Regions from separate parts of the Xanthomonas sp. NCPPB 3959 genome, predicted to be linked through region 2. Evidence: predicted binding sites of a transcription regulator. Region 2 holds the regulator's gene; each other region holds the start of a gene.
What was found. Region 2 encodes FliA, which starts transcription of late flagellar genes. Its sites were predicted from a motif close to TAAAGTTTNNCNNNCNNNGGCCGATAA; they were not measured.

Region 1 (4,725 bases), on a different contig from region 2:
ACTGGCGGTTGCGTGACCACTTGACGCAAGCAGCGTCAGCAAGACGGCTGCTTTGATGCCTTGATTGAGGATAGGCATATCGATGTCCTGACGAGCGTTGGGAGCTGCATAAAATGCGTTGGCCAACCTTGTCGGATGCGCCAATGGGAACCCGACATAACGTCTCAGAGTCGACGAAATCTTCAGCCGACCATGTGGTCCGGCGCATTCGTGGCGCGACGTCCAGCGAGGGCAATCGATGGTGTGAGAGCGGCTAACAAAGCGACTGCGCTCACCGCCAGGCGAGCGCAGCGGGTACTCGGTGCGGCATGTGCCACTCGTCCTGTTGTTCTGAGTGTGCCGTCCATACCCGGCCGACGGGTGCTCGCGACGTTGGGGACGCCGCGCTTAAATGATCGCAGCCTTGACCTTGAACACGTCCACAGCGCGGATCAGCTGCACGGAGTGGTCTTCGAGCGCACGCGCGGCGGTGTTTGCCGCTTCTACCAGGCGGACATTGTGTTGGGTGGTTTCGTCCATCTGGGCGATGGTCTGATTCACCTGTTCGATGCCGCCGGCCTGCTCTTGGGAGGCGGCGGAGATGTGGCCCATGATGTCGGTGACGTGCTGGACGCTGGTGACGACCTCGCTCATGGTGGTGCCGGCCTTTTGCACCAGTGTGGCGCCGTCGGCGACGCGTTGTACGGAGTCGTCGATGAGCCGTTTGATTTCCTTGGCGGCGTCCGATGAGCGGTGCGAGAGGGTGCGCACTTCGGAGGCGACCACGGCGAATCCGCGGCCTTGTTCGCCTGCGCGTGCGGCTTCGACGGCGGCGTTGAGGGCGAGGATGTTGGTCTGGAAGGCGATGCCGTCGATGACCGAGATGATGTCGGCGATGCGCTTGGACGACGCTTCGATCCCGGACATCTTTTCGATGACCTGGCCGACCACGTCGCGTCCGTCCGAGGCGATCGCGGCGGCGCCCAGCGCGAGCTGGTTGGCGCGGCCTGCGTGCTCGGCGTTCTGCTTGACGGTGGAGGTCAGCTCTTCCATCGAGGCGGCGGTTTCTTCGAGACTGGCGGCCTGTTGTTCGCTGCGGCGCGCCAGTTCCTGATTGCCGCTGGCGATGTCTTCGGCGGCAAACCCGATGCTGTTGGAGGTAGTCTGGATATGCGTGACGATGTCGGTCAGGCGATGCACGGTGCTGTTGGCATCGTCGCGCATCGAGGCGAACACGCCGTGGAAGTTGCCGGTCATGCGCACGGTCAGGTCGCCGTCGGCGATGGCGCGCAGCAGGTCGGAGAACTTGGCCAGGTTGGTGTCGGAGGTGGCCATCATGGTGTTGAGGTTTTCGACCATCAGGCGGAAGTCGTGCTCGAACTTTTCCGGCTGGCCGCGGAGTGCGAAGTTGCCTGCACAGGCGGCCTGGGTGAGTTCCTGGATCTGTGCGTTGATGGCGCGCAGGTTCTGCTTCACCTGCTGCATGGTGGTGGTGATGGCGGCCTTTTCGCCGGGATACTGTTCGATTTCCTGCGCGAGATTGCCCACCGCGTAGCTGCCCATGACCTCGGTCATGCGCAGCTGAGTCTGCACGTGCGCATGCACCAGTGCGTTGGTGTCCTGCACCATGTCGCCGTATTCGCCGGGGAAACGCTTGGCGTCGGTGCGGTAGCTGATCTCGCCGGCTTCGTGGCGGGCGGCCATGGCGCGCTGTGCGGAAATCACCTCTTGCAGGCGGCGCTGCATCTGTTGCATGGCACGCAGCAGCTGGCCGGATTCGTCCTGGCTGGTGGGCATGTCCTGGCTGCGCAGATCGCCGTCGTTGATGCGCTCTGCCAGGCGCAGCGACTGGCGCAGGGGCAGCACCACGCTGCGGGTGAGCAGGAAGGCAATCGTGGCGCCCAGCAGCAGCGCGATGACGGTGGAGATCACCATCAGCATGGCGAAGCCGCGTGCAGTGGCGACGGCGTCTTTGGCGGCCTCGCGGTTCTTGGCTTCCTGCAGATCGATGAAGGCATTGATGCTGGCCAGCCAGGCAATGAAGTCGGGCCGCGCTTCATGTAACAGCAGCTGCTCTGCCTGCGGTTTGTCGCCTGCCTCGCGCAGTGCACGCACGTTGGCGATAAACGGCATGGTGCGCTGCTCGATCTCCTTGATCTGCTGGAGAATCTTTTTCTCTTTGGCATCCGAAGAGGCGGCGATCATGTTGTCGAGCGGCTGCGCGGAGCGTGCGTAGTCTGCGGCGAGCTTGTCGATCGATTGTTCTGCTGCGTGCCGGTCTGCCGCCTCGTCCATCAGCACCACATCGCGCAGCGCAATCGCACGGTCGTGGACGCTGCCGCGAAAGTTGATCGCATAGCGTTGTTTGACGCTGTTGACCTCGTTGATGGCGGTCAGCTGCTGGTCGATGCTGCGCACGCGGTGGATGCCGACGACGGTCAGGATCACCATCAGCACGATGATCGACAGAAAGCCAAGGGCCAGGCGTTGACCAATACGCAGATTCAAAAAGACATGCATGGGGGTTCGATCGATGATCCGACAAAGCGGGGAGCAGGGGAGTCCCGGCAGCAGCCGGGAGGCGAAGGCAGGTGCACGCTCCTCGAAGCGACATGGCTGCCGCTGCTCCGATTGCGTCTCTACGTGTTCGTTAGCGACCCCAGCCATTGAAACTGAAACCGGCGCGTCGGCCGATTCAGGTGTGGTTGGTTTCGTGGCGATGCGACGTCATCCCGATCCGGACGACACGTCGCAACGTCACCGCGCTGCGCAGCGCTTGAGAGCCCGGCAGGCTCAGTCGTAGCGCGCCAGATCCGGCGCCTTGATCGAGGGTGTCATCAGCTTCGCAGCGATGGTCTGGATGCTCGGTTGGCTGGCGAACTTCAGTGCGCCGTGCAACAGCTGAATGCCGAGCCGGCTATGCGGGTTCATCAGTCGCGGACCGATCTTGGGCACGCCCTGGCCCTGTTCGACCATCGGTCGCATGGCGGTCGCGTAGGCCGCGAATGCGCTCTGCAGATCATCGGTGCGTGCGATCTCGCTTGCCAACACATAGCCGCCGGTGACCGCCAGGGTGGCGCCGATACCAGCCAGCGGGGTTGCGCACCACGCCGCGTCACCGGTCAGGACGACGCGGCCTGTGTGCCAGCGCGGCATGCGCACCTGCCGCAAGGCGTCGAAGTAGAAGTCGTCGGTGCTGTCCATGCCGTCCAGTACGCGCGCTGCCTGCCAGCCGGCGTCGGCAAACTGTTCACGCAAGTACGCTTTCTGCGTTGCCTGGTCCCAGTCCTGCTCGCCATCGGTGACCTTCTGCAGCGACAGCATGGCGCGCGTGGTGCCGTGCCGGTCCGGTCGCAACGAGATGCTGCGGCCGCCGGTGGTGTGATACCAGCGCCACAGGCGATCGTCGTCTGCGTTGCGTGCGATGGTGAAGTAGGCGATGGTCAGATCCATCCAGCGTGGGTCGTTTTCGCCCGGGAAAAGCTGTTCGCGCGTGGAGGAGCCGACGCCTTCTGCGATGATGACTGCATCGAAGCGGTCGCTGCTTCCGCTGTGGAAATTGACTATCGCGCCGTTGCCGTCGTCCTGGATGCTGGCGATGCGTTCGCCGAAGCGATAGGTCACCTTGTCGCGTGCGGCTTCATAGAGCAGGCGGGCGAGGTCGCCGCGCAGGATCTCCAGCTCGGCGGTCGGGCCGTCGCCGTCGATGTCGTCGGTCTTGAAGGTGGCCACCGCATGGCCGTGTTCGTCGACCCAGGCAGTGCCTTGCTCGCCGGTGCCACGGTCGAGTGCGGTCTGTTCCAGACCCATGCGCTGCAGCACCTGGCGGCCGACGCCGCGTACGTCGATGTTCTGGCCGCCGTCGCGGAAGTGCGCCGCCTGTTCCACCACCACGACGTCGAGTCCCTGGTTGGCAAGCGTCCAGGCGGCGGTATTGCCGGCGACGCTGGCGCCGGTGATGAGGATGCGACGCGCCATTACAATCACCCGTAGAGATAAATATCAGAGGTGATATTACAGGTCTGCGCCGCGTTGCTCCAGGTTGACGATCAGGCGCTGCATGAACGCGACGGTTTTCTGGGCCTCCTCAGGTGAGAAGCCTTGCAAGGCATCGGCATTCAGATCGATCAGCACCCGAGCGCCCAGCTCGGCCATCTTGCGACCGCGCGCGGTGAGCGATACCAGCGCGGCGCGGCGGTCCTGCGCGGTGGGTGCGCGTTTGATGAGCTTTTGCGCTTCCAGCTTGTCGAGCAGGGCGACCATGGCGGGCTGCTTGACCGCAGAGGCGATCACCAGGTCGCGTTGCAACATCGGCCCCTTCCAGGACAGCAGCAGAATCGGTCCGATCAGGGCCAGCGAGACGCCGTGCGGCCGCAGTTCGGCGTCGACCAGCCGATTGAAGACCCGCGCTGCGTGATTGGCCAGGTAACCCGGCGCCACTGCCGCCTGGGGGTGAATGCGTTCGTCTTGATCCTGCATGCGCGCAACCGTGTGATGCCTTTCAGCCATCGGGCGATTTTATCGGGCATCAAGGCGCGGGGCATGGGTGCTGCTCCCGGCGACGCGTTCACGCCTGCATCGGTGCGACCTCTGCTGCCTGGCACGGCACGCCGTCGCCGGTTGGGCACGCTGCCGGTCAGGCAGTCGTTGCGCACTCGAGGCAGTGCATCGCCTGGGTGCTGCGCAGCGCGCGTTGCCTGCGCTAGCTATTCAGCAATGCCGGGTGGGTTCGGCTGGACGCAGCCG
Region 2 (4,725 bases):
CACGCCTCTTACGGGCAGGACGACGACGAGCAGGACGACGACGGCTTCGACATGGACGACGCGCTGCCGCAGATCCTGCCGCCGGCCGCATTGCCGCCGCTGGTGGCCGCCCCGGTCGCCCTGGCCGCAGTACCGGTCGCCGCCGCCCCGGTGCCGCAGAACGACGAAGAACTCAAGCAGCTGCGCGGTGAGCTGGCGCTGATGCGTCAGATGATCGAGCGCGAAATGAACCGCCTCACCGACGAGCGCCTGCGTGGCTCCCCGGTGCGTGCGCAGGCCCTGGAACTGATGGACGACTACGGCTTCGATGCCGGTCTGATCCGCGATGTGGCCCTGCAGATCCCGGCCGATACCGAATTGCACCGCGGCCGCGGGCTGATGCTGGGCCTGCTGTCCAAGCGTCTGCCGGTGGCTCCGATCGACCCGCTGGAACGCGGCGGCGTGATCGCCCTGGTCGGCCCGACCGGTGCCGGCAAGACCACCACTATCGCCAAGCTCGCCCAGCGCTTCGCCGCCCAGCACGCCCCGCGCGACGTGGCCCTGGTCACCACCGACACCCAGCGCGTCGGCGGCCGCGAGCAGCTGCACAGCTACGGCCGTCAGCTCGGCATCGCGGTGCACGAGGCCGACAGCGCCGAGAGCCTGCTGGAACTGCTCGAGCGCCTGCGCGACTACAAGCTGGTGCTGATCGACACCGCCGGCATGGGTCAGCGCGACCGCGCCCTGGCCGCACAGCTGAACTGGCTGCGCGCCGCGCACCAGGTCACCTCGCTGCTGGTGCTGCCGGCCAACGCCCATTTTTCCGACCTCGACGAGGTCGTACGCCGCTTCGCCCACGCCAAACCCCAAGGCGTGGTGCTGACCAAACTCGACGAGACCGGCCGCTTCGGCAGCGCCTTGTCGGTGGTGGTTGACCATCAAATGCCCATCACCTGGGTGACTGACGGACAGCGGGTCCCCGACGACCTGCACCGCGCCAATGCCGCCAGTCTCGTTCTTCGCCTTGAAGATTTGCGGCGCGCTGCCGATAAGCCCTGTACTCCGGAGCACAACCATGCAGTCGCGTGAATACGCCAAGCTGACCAACGCCTTCCCCCTGACGGCGACCCGTCCCGAGCCCTTGGGCCCGGTGCGCACCATTGCCGTGACCGGTGGCAAGGGTGGCGTGGGTAAAACCAACATCTCCGCCAACCTGGCCGTGGCCCTCGCCGAGATGGGCAAGCGCACCCTGCTGCTCGACGCCGACCTTGGCCTGGCCAACCTGGACGTGGTCTTGGGCCTGTCGCCCAAGTACACCCTGGCCGACCTGATCGCTGGCCGCTGCACGCTGGATGAAGTGATCATCGAAGGCCCCGGTGGCGTGTTGGTGGTCCCGGCCGCCTCCGGTCGCCGCCACATGGCCGAACTGGCTCCGGCCCAGCACATCGGCCTGGTCAACGTGTTCTCCGAGCTGGAACGCGACCTAGACGTGATGGTCATCGACACCGCCGCCGGCATCACCGACAGCGTGCTGACCTTCTGCCAGGCCGCCCAGGACACCGTGGTGGTGGTCTGCGACGAACCGGCCTCGATCACCGACGCCTACGCGCTGATCAAGGTGCTCTCGCGCGAACGCGGCGTGGACCGTCTGCAGATCATCGCCAACATGGTGCGCGACCCCAACGAAGGCCGCCTGCTGTACGACAAGCTGTCGCGGGTCTGCGAAAAATTCCTCGGCGACGTGTCGCTGAACTACCTCGGCCACGTGCCACAGGACGACTGGTTGCGTTTGTCGGTACAGCGCCAGCAACCGGTCATCAAGGCCTACCCCGCCAGCCCCTCGGCGCTGGCCATCGCAGAAATCGCGCGGCGTACCTCGCGCTGGCAGGCCCCCACCGTGCCACGCGGCAACGTCGAGTTCTTTGTCGAACGCATCATCCAACGGGGGGTCGCCGCATGAGCACCGCTACCGCAACCGCAACGACGGCCACCGCGCAGTACCGTGCAGTGCAACGCAACAACGCCAACGACATCGTCACCCAGCACGCCGATCTGGTGCGCCGCATCGCCCACCATCTGGCCGCGCGCCTGCCGGCGAGCGTGGAAGTGGACGACCTGATCCAGGCCGGCATGATCGGCCTGATCGAAGCCTCGCGCAGTTATGACTCCGAGCAGGGCGCCTCGTTCGAAACCTATGCCTCGATCCGTATCCGCGGCTCGATGATCGACGAGATTCGCAGAGGCGACTGGGTACCGCGTTCGGTGCACCGCCGTGCCCGCGACGCTGCTGCTGCAGTACGCAAGATCGAACAGAACACCGGCCGCGCCGCCGCCGCCACCGAAGTGGCCGCCGCGATGGAAATGCCGCTGCCCGATTACCTGCGTCTGATGGAAGACGCCGCGCGCGGCCAGGTGCTGAGCCTGGAGTCGCGGATCGAAGATCACGGCGAGCTGGACACCACCGCCAAGGGTGGCCCCAACCCGCAGCAGATGATGGAGCGTGGCGAGTTCGGCCGCGAGCTGGGCAAGGCCATCGGCCAGTTGCCCGAGCGCGAGCAGCTGGTGCTGTCGCTGTACTACGAACAGGAATTGAACCTGAAGGAAATCGGCGCCGTGCTCGGTGTCAGCGAATCGCGCGTCTGCCAGATCCACGGCCAGGCCGTGGTGCGTCTGCGCGGCCGCCTCAAGGTCTTCGAACTGGCCGATGCCGGTGTCGAAATTGACGAATGATTTTTTCGCGTATTTTTTAGTGTTAGGAGCTTGATGTGAACAAGAACATGCGGATTTTGATCGTGGACGACTTCTCGACGATGCGACGTATCGTCAAGAATCTGTTGGGCGATCTTGGTTTCACCAATACCGCAGAGGCCGAAGACGGCAACAGCGCATTGGCTGCGTTGCGGGCCGGCCCGTTCGATTTCGTGGTCACCGACTGGAACATGCCCGGCATGACCGGTATCGACCTGCTGCGCAACATCCGCGCCGACGCCAAGCTCAAGCACCTGCCGGTGATGATGGTGACCGCCGAAGCCAAGCGCGAGCAGATCATCGAAGCCGCCCAGTGCGGCGTGAACGGCTACATCATCAAGCCGTTCACCGCGCAGACGCTGGAAGAAAAGCTGGGCAAGGTGTTCGAACGTCTGGCGGCGACCGCCTGATGAACGCCACCGTGGAAACCAATGCCGAACGCGCTGCCTTGATCGACCGCCTGCAAGGCGCGCTCGATGCACTGGAAAGCGGTGACGAAGCCGCATGGAAGCGCGAGGTCGACCACCTCGCCGCCTTGCGCACCCGTCCGATGATGCAGGGCCTGAGCCGGCTCGCACGCGAACTCGGTCAGGCGCTGGGCGAATTGCCCACCGTGCCCGAAGAAGCCGGCGAGCTGGACGATGCGTGTTCGCGCCTGGACCACGTGGTGGAAATGACCGAAAAGGCCAGCCATCGCACGCTGGATCTGGTCGAAGAATGCCGTGAGCTGGCCAACCAGCTGCGCGACGGTGGTCTGAATCAGGACCAGGGCGCGCTGATGGACAAGATGCGCCACAACCTGACCGAACTGTCGCTGGCGCAGAGCTACCAGGACCTGAGCGGGCAGATCATCCGTCGCGTGGCCGGCATCGTGCGGCGCGTGCACGAAGGCTTCGGCGCACTCGGCCTGCCGCCGAAGAGCACCGAGCCGAAGAAAGACGACGGCGGTCTTGCCGGTCCTGCAGTCAAGGGCCTGGACCGTCACGCGGTGTCGCAGGACGACGCCGATGACCTGCTGTCCGGATTGGGGTTGTAACCATGAGTGCTGTTCCAGACGATATTGCTGCCGATTTCATCGTCGAGGCCCAGGAAATCCTGGATCGCCTCGGCGAACAGCTGGTCGCGCTGGAACAGGCACCGGACGAAGCCGACCAGCTCAACGCGGTGTTCCGCGGCTTCCACACGCTCAAGGGCGGCGCCGGCTTTCTGGCGATCAAGCCCATGGTGGAGCTGTGCCACGCCGCTGAAGAAACCCTCGGCATGGCACGCTCCGGCCAGGCGGTGTTGCAGGCGCATCACTTCGATGCCGCGCAGCAGTCGCTGGATTATCTGCAGGCGATGCTGGATGCGATGGGCTCGGGCGAAACCGTGCCGCATGCACCGGCCTCGCTGATTGCGCAGTTCGATGCCAAGAGCGGCCCGCCGGCGGTCAAGGCCGCGCCCAAAGCCGCATTGGCTGCGGTGGCCACACCTGCCCATGACGACGGCCATGCACCGGCACCCGGCGCCAAAGCCGCACCCAAAGCCGCCGCAAAAGGTGCCGAAGCCGAACAGACCGTGCGCGTGGACACCAAGCGCCTGGACGCCATCGTCAACCTGATCGGCGAACTGGTGCTGTCGCGTAATCGTCTCAAGACCCTGCGCACCCGCCTGCGCGACGAAGAACTCGATCGCGCCGTCAGCGTGCTGGATATCGCCACTGCCCGCCTGCAGACCGCGGTCATGCGCACCCGCATGCAGCCGGTCAGCAAGGTGTTCTCGCGCTTCCCCAAGGTGGCCCGCGATGTCGCGCGCACCTTGTCCAAGGAAGTGGAACTGGAACTGATCGGCGCCGAGACGGAACTGGACCGTAACCTGGTCGAAGCCCTGGCCGATCCGCTGGTGCATCTGGTGCGTAACGCGATCGACCACGGCATCGAATCCCCTGCCCTGCGCGAAGCCACCGGCAAGCCGCGCAGTGGTCACGTGCGTCTGTCCGCGCAGCAGGAAGGCGACTAC
Region 3 (4,725 bases), 560 kb from region 2:
AACACTCCGATCACCTGCGGTCCCTGTGCCTGTTCGGTAGCCAGAATCACGATGCAGCTGCGTTTGCCGATGGCGCTGTCGGCGCGCCCCAGCCGCGATTGCAGGTCCACCACCGGCACCACTGCACCGCGCAGATTGATCACCCCGCGCACGCAGGCCGGCATCGACGGCACCGGCGTGGGGGCGCGGTACTGGATGATTTCGCGAATGCCGAGAATGCTGATGGCGAAGGTTTCGCCGGCCAGTTGAAAGGTCAGGTACTGGGCCGCCGCATCGGCGTCGCCAGGCATCACATCGGGGGTCTGTGCAGTCATCGATCGGTCTCTCAGAAGCGGGCGAACTGGCCTTCGTCCGGGCCCTCGGACATGGCGTAGGCCGGCGCTGCAGTGCTGCGCCAACCACGTGCAGCTGCGGCGCGTGCCGGACGTGCGGCGACCGCCTTGCCACGCTTGGGCGGCGTGCTCGCCGGCCCCTGCCCGCCCAGGCGGAAGAACGCCATGCTCTGCTGCAGTTGTTCGGCCTGCGCGCTCATCTCTTCGGCAGTGGCGGCCAGTTCTTCGGACGCGCTGGCATTCTGCTGGGTGGTCTGACTGAGCTGCACCACCGCCGAGTTGATCTGACTGACGCCGGAAGATTGCTCTTCGGAGGCGGCAGAAATCTCCTGCACCAGATCCGAGGTGCGCTTGATGCTGGGCACGATGGTGTCCAGCAAACGCCCTGCGCGATCGGCCAATTCCACACTGGAACTTGCCACCTCGCCGATCTCCTGCGCAGCCACCTGGCTGCGTTCGGCCAGCTTGCGCACCTCGGCGGCGACCACGGCAAAGCCCTTGCCATGTTCGCCGGCACGCGCCGCTTCGATCGCCGCGTTGAGCGCGAGCAGATTGGTCTGATAGGCGATGTCGTCGATGATGCCGATCTTCTGCGCGATCTGCTTCATCGCCTGGGTGGTAGCGACCACCGCTTCGCCACCTTCAATGGTTTCTTTCGCGGCCTGGGTGGCCATGCCATCGGTAATGCGTGCGTTCTCGGTGTTCTGGCTGATCGATGCGGTCATCTGTTCCAGCGAGGCGCTGGTTTCTTCCACACCGGCGGCCTGTTCGCTGGCGGCCTGCGACAGGCTCTGCGCAGTGGCACTGACTTCTTCCGATGCACTGGCCAGGGTCTCGGCACTGGTATTGACCTCGCCGACCACCTGCGACAGCTTCTGCACCATGGTGCGCATGGCTTCGAGCAACTGCGCGGTTTCATCGCGGCCCTGCACCTCGATGCGCATGCTCAGATCGCCTTCCGACAGCCCATTGGCAACCGCCACTGCACGGCGGATCGGGCCAGTGACGCTACGGCTGATCACCACACCGAGAATGGCACCGAGCAGCACGCCGCCGCAGATGATGGCGATCAGCAGTTTCGAAGCGCGTGCATGGATAGCACCGGTTTCCGCATTCGCCGATGCCGCGCTGCGCTCGCGCAGGCTGCTCAGATCGGTCATCAGGTTATCGACTTCATCCGAACTGGCGCGCACGGCGCGCGACAGCGCCGCCAATTCCGGATTGGTTTCGCGCAAGGCCTCGCGGTTGGCGACCTCGATAAAGCGGCCGCGCTCGTCCAGATACTTTTGCCAGGCGCGATCGAACTGCGCCAGCTTGGTCTTGCCCTCTTCGGTTTCGAAACTGCCACGCGCACGGGTGATGTGATCGACCACCCTGGCGGTGTACTTGTCGATGCTCTGCACATGCGACTGGCGTTCTTCGGCGCTGCTGGCCAACAACAGATTGGCACGTGCGCGGCCTGCATAAATGAGGTTGATATTGGCCTCTTTCACGTTCGACAAGCCCAGCAATTCGCGCTCGTACAGCGAGCTCGACAGGTCACTGATACGGCCGGAGTTGGAATAGCCCACCCAGCCGATGCATGCGCCGATCGCCGAGACGATCAGGAACGCGACGATCAGCCTGGTTCCGATTCTGAAGTTGCCTAACATTGGAAAGTTCTCTTGAGGATGGTGCGCGCGACAAGCGCTGCAAGGACAAGCGATAGCGTGCTGCGAGGTAGCGATCACGACGACGCGGCGTTTCTAAACCGTTCGTTAATGGCTATCGGCGCCGGCAAAACGCGCTTGAGATGCGAGCATTACCGCAATGCCTATTCAGGCAGTTGGATGTGCGCTTTTGTGACCGGTCATGCGCTCGCAGCAGCCCGCATTCGGAAAAATCCTACCCGCGATTCGCGCGTTGTCCGGGACAGTCCTGAGGGACACCCGCAGCGACATCACGCCCGCGCCGCTAGGCTGCGTGCATGTCGCGTCGACCACTCCCGCGCACGTTTTACGATCACGACGCACGCAGCGTCGCACCGCAATTGCTCAACAAGGTGTTGGTCAGTGCGGACGGACGACGCGGGCGCATTACCGAGGTCGAGGCGTATTGCGGCAGCGAAGATCCGGCAGCGCATTCGTTCCGCGGCATGACCCCACGCACGCAGGTGATGTTCGGTGCGCCCGGGCATCTGTATGTGTATTTCATCTACGGCATGCATTGGGCGATCAACGCGGTGTGCGGCGGCGCACCTGGCCATGCGGTGCTGATTCGCGCGCTCGAGCCGCTGGCCGGGATCGCTTCCATGCAGGCTGCACGTAACGCTGCCCCGCTCAAGACCCTGACCACCGGACCCGGTCGCCTGGCCCAGGCATTCGGCGTGACGGCTACCGATAACGGGCTGGATCTAACCGACGCAAGCGCGCGGCTATGGATCGAAGACGATGGCCTGCCGCCACCATCGATTCCGCTAACGACGCCGCGCATCGGCATCCGCAAGGCGATGGATGCGCCGTGGCGCTGGGTGGTCCCCGATAGCCGCTATTTGTCGCGCCCGCTTCCGCGCGTGACCGGCGCGCGCGCGGTGCTGCCGGGCGACTGAGCCAGCCATTGCTCCATCGGCGTCTGCTCGGCAGCGCCCGGGCCACGTTGCAGCAAGCGCAGTGCCTGTTCGGCTTGCTCAGCGGTGAGTTCCTGCAGCGGCTGGAAGCGATCTGCCGCCCACACCGCCACCGGCAGGCCATCGAGATAAGCGATGCGATTGCCCGGCACGCGCGCGATGCGCTCGCCAGGTAGAAGACTGCCGAGCAGATTGCTAGGGTCGCTCGCACTCACGCACACCCACTGCCCTTGCAGCGGCTGCGCACGCACCCGGCGCAACGCGGCAATCGCGTCCGGCAACGCGAATTGTTCGCCAGACAGGCCCCCTATGAAACGACCACCCCGGATCTCGCCGCGCGCTTCCAGCCGTTGATACATGCGCAGCAATTCGCGCCACGGCGGCAACCATGCAGCCTCACGTTCGAGCAACCGCCAACAGACCACGCCATAGCGGCGCAACAGCGTGCGCGCGACGTGTTCGAGGGTCTCCTGATGCCGCTCGCCGGCTTCGGCCAACGGCAATTCCGGCAGCGTGCGCACCGGCGCCCAGCGACCGGCATCGCGAATACCCAGCGCACTGGCGCGGCGACGGTGGCGCGACAACGCGCTCGGCCGCTTCGACGCCGGTACCAGCAGCGCACGCAGCCCGGCGTAACTATCGCAATGCGCGCGGCCACGCATCACCAGCTCGCTCAACGCGTCTTCCAACTCGGTGCTCATCAAGCGGGCGGCATCGGCGATCTCATCAAAGAACAACGCGCCTTGCTGCTGCAACACCTCTGCCACGCGCTGCGCGCGCGAGCCCAGGGGTGCGTCATCGACACCCCGTGCCAGGCTGCTCCAGCGCTGCGCTTCGCGACGCGGCAATAACACGATGGGTGTTGCGCGCAACGCGGCACCACTGCGACCACCGCCGGGACGCAAGCGTGCCCACACGGTGCGCCCGGCCGTGCACAACTCGTCCAGCCACGCCGGTTGGTAGTCGCGTACGCGCGCAGGTAGCAGCTCGCTCTCCCACAGCAGCGCGGGCGCTTCGAAGCCTTCCAGCTGCCCGACAACACCGGCCAAAGCATCCGGCCCGGCCACACGACTGGCGCTGTCGAGGTGCTGCCACTCGAACAGAAAGCGCGCGTAATCGCGTTGCGACACCGGTTCGATCTCGCGGCGCAAGCGCCCCAGGGTGTAGCGATGGATGCGCGCCAACAGATGGCGTTCGCACCATTCTTCAGCCTGTGCCTGCGCACTGAACTGCCCGGCCATGACATAGCCCTCGCGCTGCAATGCCGCCAGCGCGAGCACGATCTCGGCCTGCGGCAAATGCAGTGCGCCCGCCAATGCCGGCACCTGCGCCGGGCCGATCGCAGACAGGCGCCCGCGCAGCAGTTCGCGCACAGCCCAGTCGCGTTCCCACTCGGCGACACGGCAATCGGCCGGTGCCTGCAACGGCGGTTGTGGCGACGCATCTGGATACAGCGGCGTGAACCAGTCGATGCGCTCGGCGCTGATCCACAGCGCGGGCGCACCGTTCAACGCGATGCAGCTGGCACGACCATCGGCAGCCAGCGCAGCCAACCAGGCCTGCCATTGCGCATCGGCGGCTTCGTCGACGGGCAATACGCCAAGCCCGACCAGCGCTTCGTGCATTTCTTCGGCATCGCGCGGCTGCGGCCAGGCTTCCTCGCGCACCGAGGCGATGGCGTCCGGATCGAGCCGGCCCAGATCGTCGCTGGTCTGCGGCGTGTAGCGGCGGTTTTGCACCGCCTGGGTGCGGCGCTCTTCCAACGGCGCGTCGTCCAGAAACGCGTAC
Region 4 (4,725 bases), on a different contig from region 2:
TGTGCGGAGTAATGCAGGCTCTCGATCTCCTTGTCGCTAAGCGTGCGTGCCAGGCGCGCGGGATTGCCCAGCCACAGTTCGCCTTCGCCAACGACCTTACCCGGGCCGACCACCGCGCCGGCGCCAACGAATCCGTAGCGTTTGACGGTGGCGCCGTCGAGTACACAGGCGCCCATGCCGATCAGGCACAGGTCTTCGATGGTGCAGGCATGCAGGATGGTGCCGTGGCCAACGGTGACGTCTGCGCCAATCACGGTGGGATAGCCGGCCTTGTTGAACGGGCTATGGTGACTGACGTGGATGATGGTGCCGTCCTGCACGTTGGTGCGTGCGCCGATCTGCACATGATTGACGTCGCCGCGAATCACCGTGCCCGGCCAGACCGAGACGTCATCGCCCAGGCTCACCTTGCCGATGATGGTGCAGGCGGGGTCGATATAGACGCGTGCGCCCAGCTGCGGGGTGTGGTCCAGGAACGAACGAATCGGGGTCACGGCACTCTCCGGCAAATCAGCGTGCCGCCCAATGCATGCACTGCTTGCATGATAACTGGCCGTCTGCAGGTGTGCAGAACAGGCTGCGCGTGGTGGGTGTGCCGCGTGGCTGCGATCATGCACGACACGGTGGCTGCGCATCGAAGCCATCAAGGCTGCAAAGACAGAGTGGTTACGCCTTCCTTTTGTAGTGCATGCGATGCACACGACGAAGGCGTTTGATTGCAGTCACCAGCAACGAACGCGTGAGCCTCGAAACGAAGCGGCGTGCCGGCCTGTCCGATAAGCGCACACCAGTGCAGGCAGTCGTCTTGAACGCTGCCTGCGATCGGCCTAGCGTGGCCACGCACTGTTGCAGCGGTGTTGGTTTGCCACTGCATCGCAACGCGACATGTCGTCGAAACTGCCGATTCGTGTAACCGCGTCGGCTGCATCCATGGGCTCGATCTGCGCCGCAACTGTGCGGCGCCCTCGGACGACCTGCATGCAGGTCGGCGTACTGCAGCAAGCACCCTTCTCAATCACAGGATCCACGCATGCCGCATAGCGCAGCAACACCGGCAAGCTTCGTGCTGCAGCGGATGACGCCGTTTCAGTGGAGGGCGGTGGCGGTGTGCGTGCTGCTCACCATGCTCGACGGCTTCGATGTAATGGCGATGGCGTTCACCGCGCCGCATGTGTCGGCGCAGTGGCAGTTGTCGGGCAAGTTGCTCGGCGTGTTGTTCAGTGCCGGCCTGGTCGGCATGGCGGTGGGATCGTTGTTGCTGGCGCCGTTGGCCGACCGCATCGGGCGTCGCGCGATGATCCTGGTGTGCCTGGCGATATTGACCGTCGGCATGGGCGCCTCGGCGTTGGCCAGCAGCGCGTGGCAGCTCGGTGCGCTGCGTGCGTTCACCGGGATCGGGATCGGCGGCATGCTGGCCTGCGTTGCAGTGATCGCCGCCGAATACTCCACCGCACACTGGCGCAGCACCGCATTGGCGCTGCAGGCCACCGGTTATCCGATCGGCGCGACCCTGGGCGGTGCGATCGCGGCGTTGTTGCTGCAGCAGTGGTCGTGGCACGCGGTGTTCCTGCTTGGTGCGGCCGGCTCGCTGCTGTGCGTGCCGTTGGTGCTGGCCTGGCTGCCCGAATCGCTGGAATTTCTGATCGCGCGTCGCCCGCTGGGTGCGTCTGCGCGCTTCAACGCGGTGCTGGCCCGCATGGGCATGCCGCCGCGTGCCGAACTGCCATTGCCGCCGCCACAGGTGGCCGATGATGCGCAGGGCTACGCGGCCTTGTTCGTGCCTGGCTTGCGGCGCCAGTCGCTGCTGATCGCGCTGGCGTTCTTCCTGCTGATGTTCGCGTTCTACTTCGTGCTCAGCTGGACGCCGAAGCTGCTGGTGGTGGCCGGGCTGTCGGCGGAGCAGGGTGTGACCGGCGGGGTGCTGTTGAATCTGGGCGGCATTGCTGGCGGTGGGATGTTCAGCTGGCTGGCGGCGCGTGCGCGGTTGTCGCGGCTGACCGCCGGGGCGCTGCTATTGTCGGCGCTGGCCATGCTTGCGTTCGGGCTCTACAGCACGGTGTTGAGCTGGGCGTTCGTGATCGCGCTGTTGACCGGTGCGGCCATGTTTGCCGCCATTGCCGGCCTGTATGCGGTGGCGCCGGTGGTCTTCACGGCGGCGGTGCGCTCCACCGGCATGGGCTGGGCGATCGGCGTGGGCCGTTTCGGGGCGATTGCCTCGCCGCTGTGCGTGGGCGTGCTGGTGGATGCAGGGTGGTCGCCGGCCACGCTCTACCTGGCTTGCAGCCTGCCTCTGCTGCTGGCTGCAGCGGCCGTGCTGAGCATGCGTCTGCCCCCTCGCTGAACCGCTCACGCTGCGTCAGCCAGGTGCCGCTAGCGGAGTCGACCGCGCCAAAGAAATCCACTGCACTGCCGATAACTCGTCAGACCCCCCATCCCTGTGGCGGGCTCTTCCGCGGATTTCAAGCAGACCAGCGCCGGCATGCTCAGAACCATCGACTCAGATCAACTCCGCCCCGGCATGTATGTCTACAAGCTGCTGGGCGCGTGGGTGCACCACCCGTTCTGGAAGACCTCGTTTCTGGTCGACTCCGACGATGTGGACAAGATCCATGGCAGCCGCATCGAGCAGTTGGTGATCGATACCGCGCGTGGATTGGATCTGGAAACGCCGGCCGCAGCGCACACAGCACAGGATGCAGCGCCCGAACCGGAACTGCCGGAGCCATCGGAGCCGCCCAAGCCTGCATGCACCTCCCGCACCGCGCGCACCAACAGCGTCACCGCACAGGTCGGCATCGAGTCCGAAGTGGTGCGTGCCCGCAAGATCTTCGAAGACGGCCGCGACATGGTCGAGGCAATGTTCCGCGACGTGCGGCTTGGCCGCACCGTCGACACCGAGGCGGCGATGCCGCTGGTGCAGGCCATCAACGATTCGGTGCTGCGGCATCCACAGGCCCTGATCAGCGTGGCGCGGCTCAAGACTGCCGACGACTATACCTATCTGCATTCGATGGCCGTGGCCGGGCTGATGAGCGGGCTGGCGCGTCAGCTGGGGTTGCCCGAGGCGCAGGTGGTGGAGGCGGCAATGGGCGGCCTGCTGCACGACATGGGCAAGGCGGTGACGCCGCTGGATATTCTCAACAAGCCCGGCAAGCTCACCGACGAAGAGATGGACATCATGCGCCAGCACCCGATGGATGGTCATCGCCTGCTGGTGGCTGGCGGTGTGCAGAACGCGGTGGTGTTGGAGATCGCGCTGCATCATCACGAGAAGATGGACGGTACCGGTTATCCGAATCAGCTGGCGGGCGACACGATCTCGTTGATGTCGCGGATGGGTGCGGTGTGCGATGTGTACGACGCCATCAGCTCTGATCGCCCGTATAAACGGGCCTGGGATCCGGCCGAATCGCTCAAGCGCATGGCATCGTGGCAGGGGCATTTCGACCCGGCGGTATTCCAGGCGTTCGTGCGGCGGCTCGGTATTTATCCGGTCGGTTCGCTGGTGCGGCTGGAGTCGCAGAAACTGGCGGTGGTGATCGAGCAGACCCCCGATGCGCTGCTCAAGCCCAAGGTGCGCGTGTTCTATTCGGCCAAGCTGCGCAGCCACGTGCTGGTGCAGGACATCGATCTGTCGCGGCCGGACTGTCAGGACCGCATCGCGCAGATGGAAAGCCCCACCGATTGGGGCTTTCGCGATCTCGAGAAACTCTGGCTGCCATAAGCGGCTGCACCGCGTGAACACGCTGGCGAGCGCGACCATGCTGCGCTGCAGCTTGGCAATGTAGTTATGATCCATAACTATTCCGGAACGCAATCAATGCCGACCCGGATCTCATGCCCACGCCGTGCCTGGATCACCGCCGTTCCCTACGTGCTGCAGCTGCCGCACGCAGCTGCCATGCGCTGGCGCCGGCCGGCCGTTGGCCGGCTGCGCGGGTCTGCAGGCAGCAACGGGCAGCATCGGCAACGCACACGCCCGCATCGGTACCCCCGGCCACGTCTACAATGCAGCTCACGCCGCGGATCGGCGTTGCGGGCGGGGAGTGTTGCGCGCACCGGTCCGCCCGCTGCCATCGTTGCGAGAACCGTCATGTCCGTCACTGCCAATGCCGCACTGCTGCCCGATGCCGTCACCACGGTGGACCAGGCGCGCCTGCTGCGGTTGCTGGGCTACCGCATCACCCGCACCGAGCTGCTGGTGCGGCGGATGTTTCAGGACTGCGTGGCGGCGTTCGACCTCAAGCCGGTGGATTTTTCGCTGCTGATGCTGGTGGACGGCAACCCGGGCATCAACCAGCGCCAGATCGGCGATGTGCTGCACGTGTCGCCGCCCAATCTGGCGATCGTGGTGGCGCGGCTGGTCAAGCGCCGCCTGCTGCGGCAGGTGCGTGGACGCCAGGACCGCCGCATGCAGCATCTGTCGCTGACCGCTGCCGGCGTGGCCTTGCTGACCGATGCCGAAGCCGAGGTGCTGCGCATGGAACAGCAACTCAGCGCGGTGCTTGGCAGCAGCGAAGCGCCGTTGCTGCGCGCACTCGACCGGCTGGATCGTCTCGACACGCAGTGATCCGCCGCTGCCGAGCCTGCGCCCGGCAGTACCGTCCCCCCAAATTGACCATCGCACGTGCCTTGAGCGGCGCGGCGATTGCGCCTGCCTGACCGTTGCCACGTCCTATCTACCGCTGTTTCCTCCCAACGCTGGAGATGTTCGCAGTGAGTTAT

Region 1: AC1KVG_RS20390 (methyl-accepting chemotaxis protein) is a predicted target of FliA. The motif match lies at 2,630-2,656, and genes of this name have one in related genera.
Region 3: AC1KVG_RS02685 (methyl-accepting chemotaxis protein) is a predicted target of FliA. The motif match lies at 2,097-2,123, and genes of this name have one in related genera.
Region 4: AC1KVG_RS08550 (HD-GYP domain-containing protein) is a predicted target of FliA. The motif match lies at 2,390-2,416, and genes of this name have one in related genera.

The regions. Positions count from the first base shown of each region.
Region 1 is NZ_JBWWVR010000025.1:7,802-12,526, reverse strand. Features, by position in the region: gene AC1KVG_RS20390 (methyl-accepting chemotaxis protein) at 388-2,499, opposite strand; gene AC1KVG_RS20385 (FAD-dependent monooxygenase) at 2,773-3,957, opposite strand; gene AC1KVG_RS20380 (MarR family winged helix-turn-helix transcriptional regulator) at 3,994-4,458, opposite strand.
Region 2 is NZ_JBWWVR010000001.1:108,081-112,805, reverse strand. Features, by position in the region: gene flhF (flagellar biosynthesis GTPase FlhF) at 1-1,068, shown strand, start outside; gene AC1KVG_RS00415 (MinD/ParA family protein) at 1,055-1,939, shown strand; gene AC1KVG_RS00410 (RNA polymerase sigma factor FliA) at 1,936-2,709, shown strand; gene cheY (chemotaxis response regulator CheY) at 2,745-3,137, shown strand; gene AC1KVG_RS00400 (protein phosphatase CheZ) at 3,137-3,763, shown strand; gene AC1KVG_RS00395 (chemotaxis protein CheA) at 3,766-4,725, shown strand, end outside.
Region 3 is NZ_JBWWVR010000001.1:665,758-670,482, forward strand. Features, by position in the region: gene AC1KVG_RS02680 (chemotaxis protein CheW) at 1-314, opposite strand, end outside; gene AC1KVG_RS02685 (methyl-accepting chemotaxis protein) at 326-1,984, opposite strand; gene AC1KVG_RS02690 (DNA-3-methyladenine glycosylase) at 2,299-2,919, shown strand; gene AC1KVG_RS02695 (DEAD/DEAH box helicase) at 2,859-4,725, opposite strand, start outside.
Region 4 is NZ_JBWWVR010000005.1:264,337-269,061, reverse strand. Features, by position in the region: gene AC1KVG_RS08560 (gamma carbonic anhydrase family protein) at 1-494, opposite strand, end outside; gene AC1KVG_RS08555 (MFS transporter) at 1,031-2,341, shown strand; gene AC1KVG_RS08550 (HD-GYP domain-containing protein) at 2,480-3,724, shown strand; gene AC1KVG_RS08545 (MarR family winged helix-turn-helix transcriptional regulator) at 4,094-4,570, shown strand; gene AC1KVG_RS08540 (SphA family protein) at 4,708-4,725, shown strand, end outside.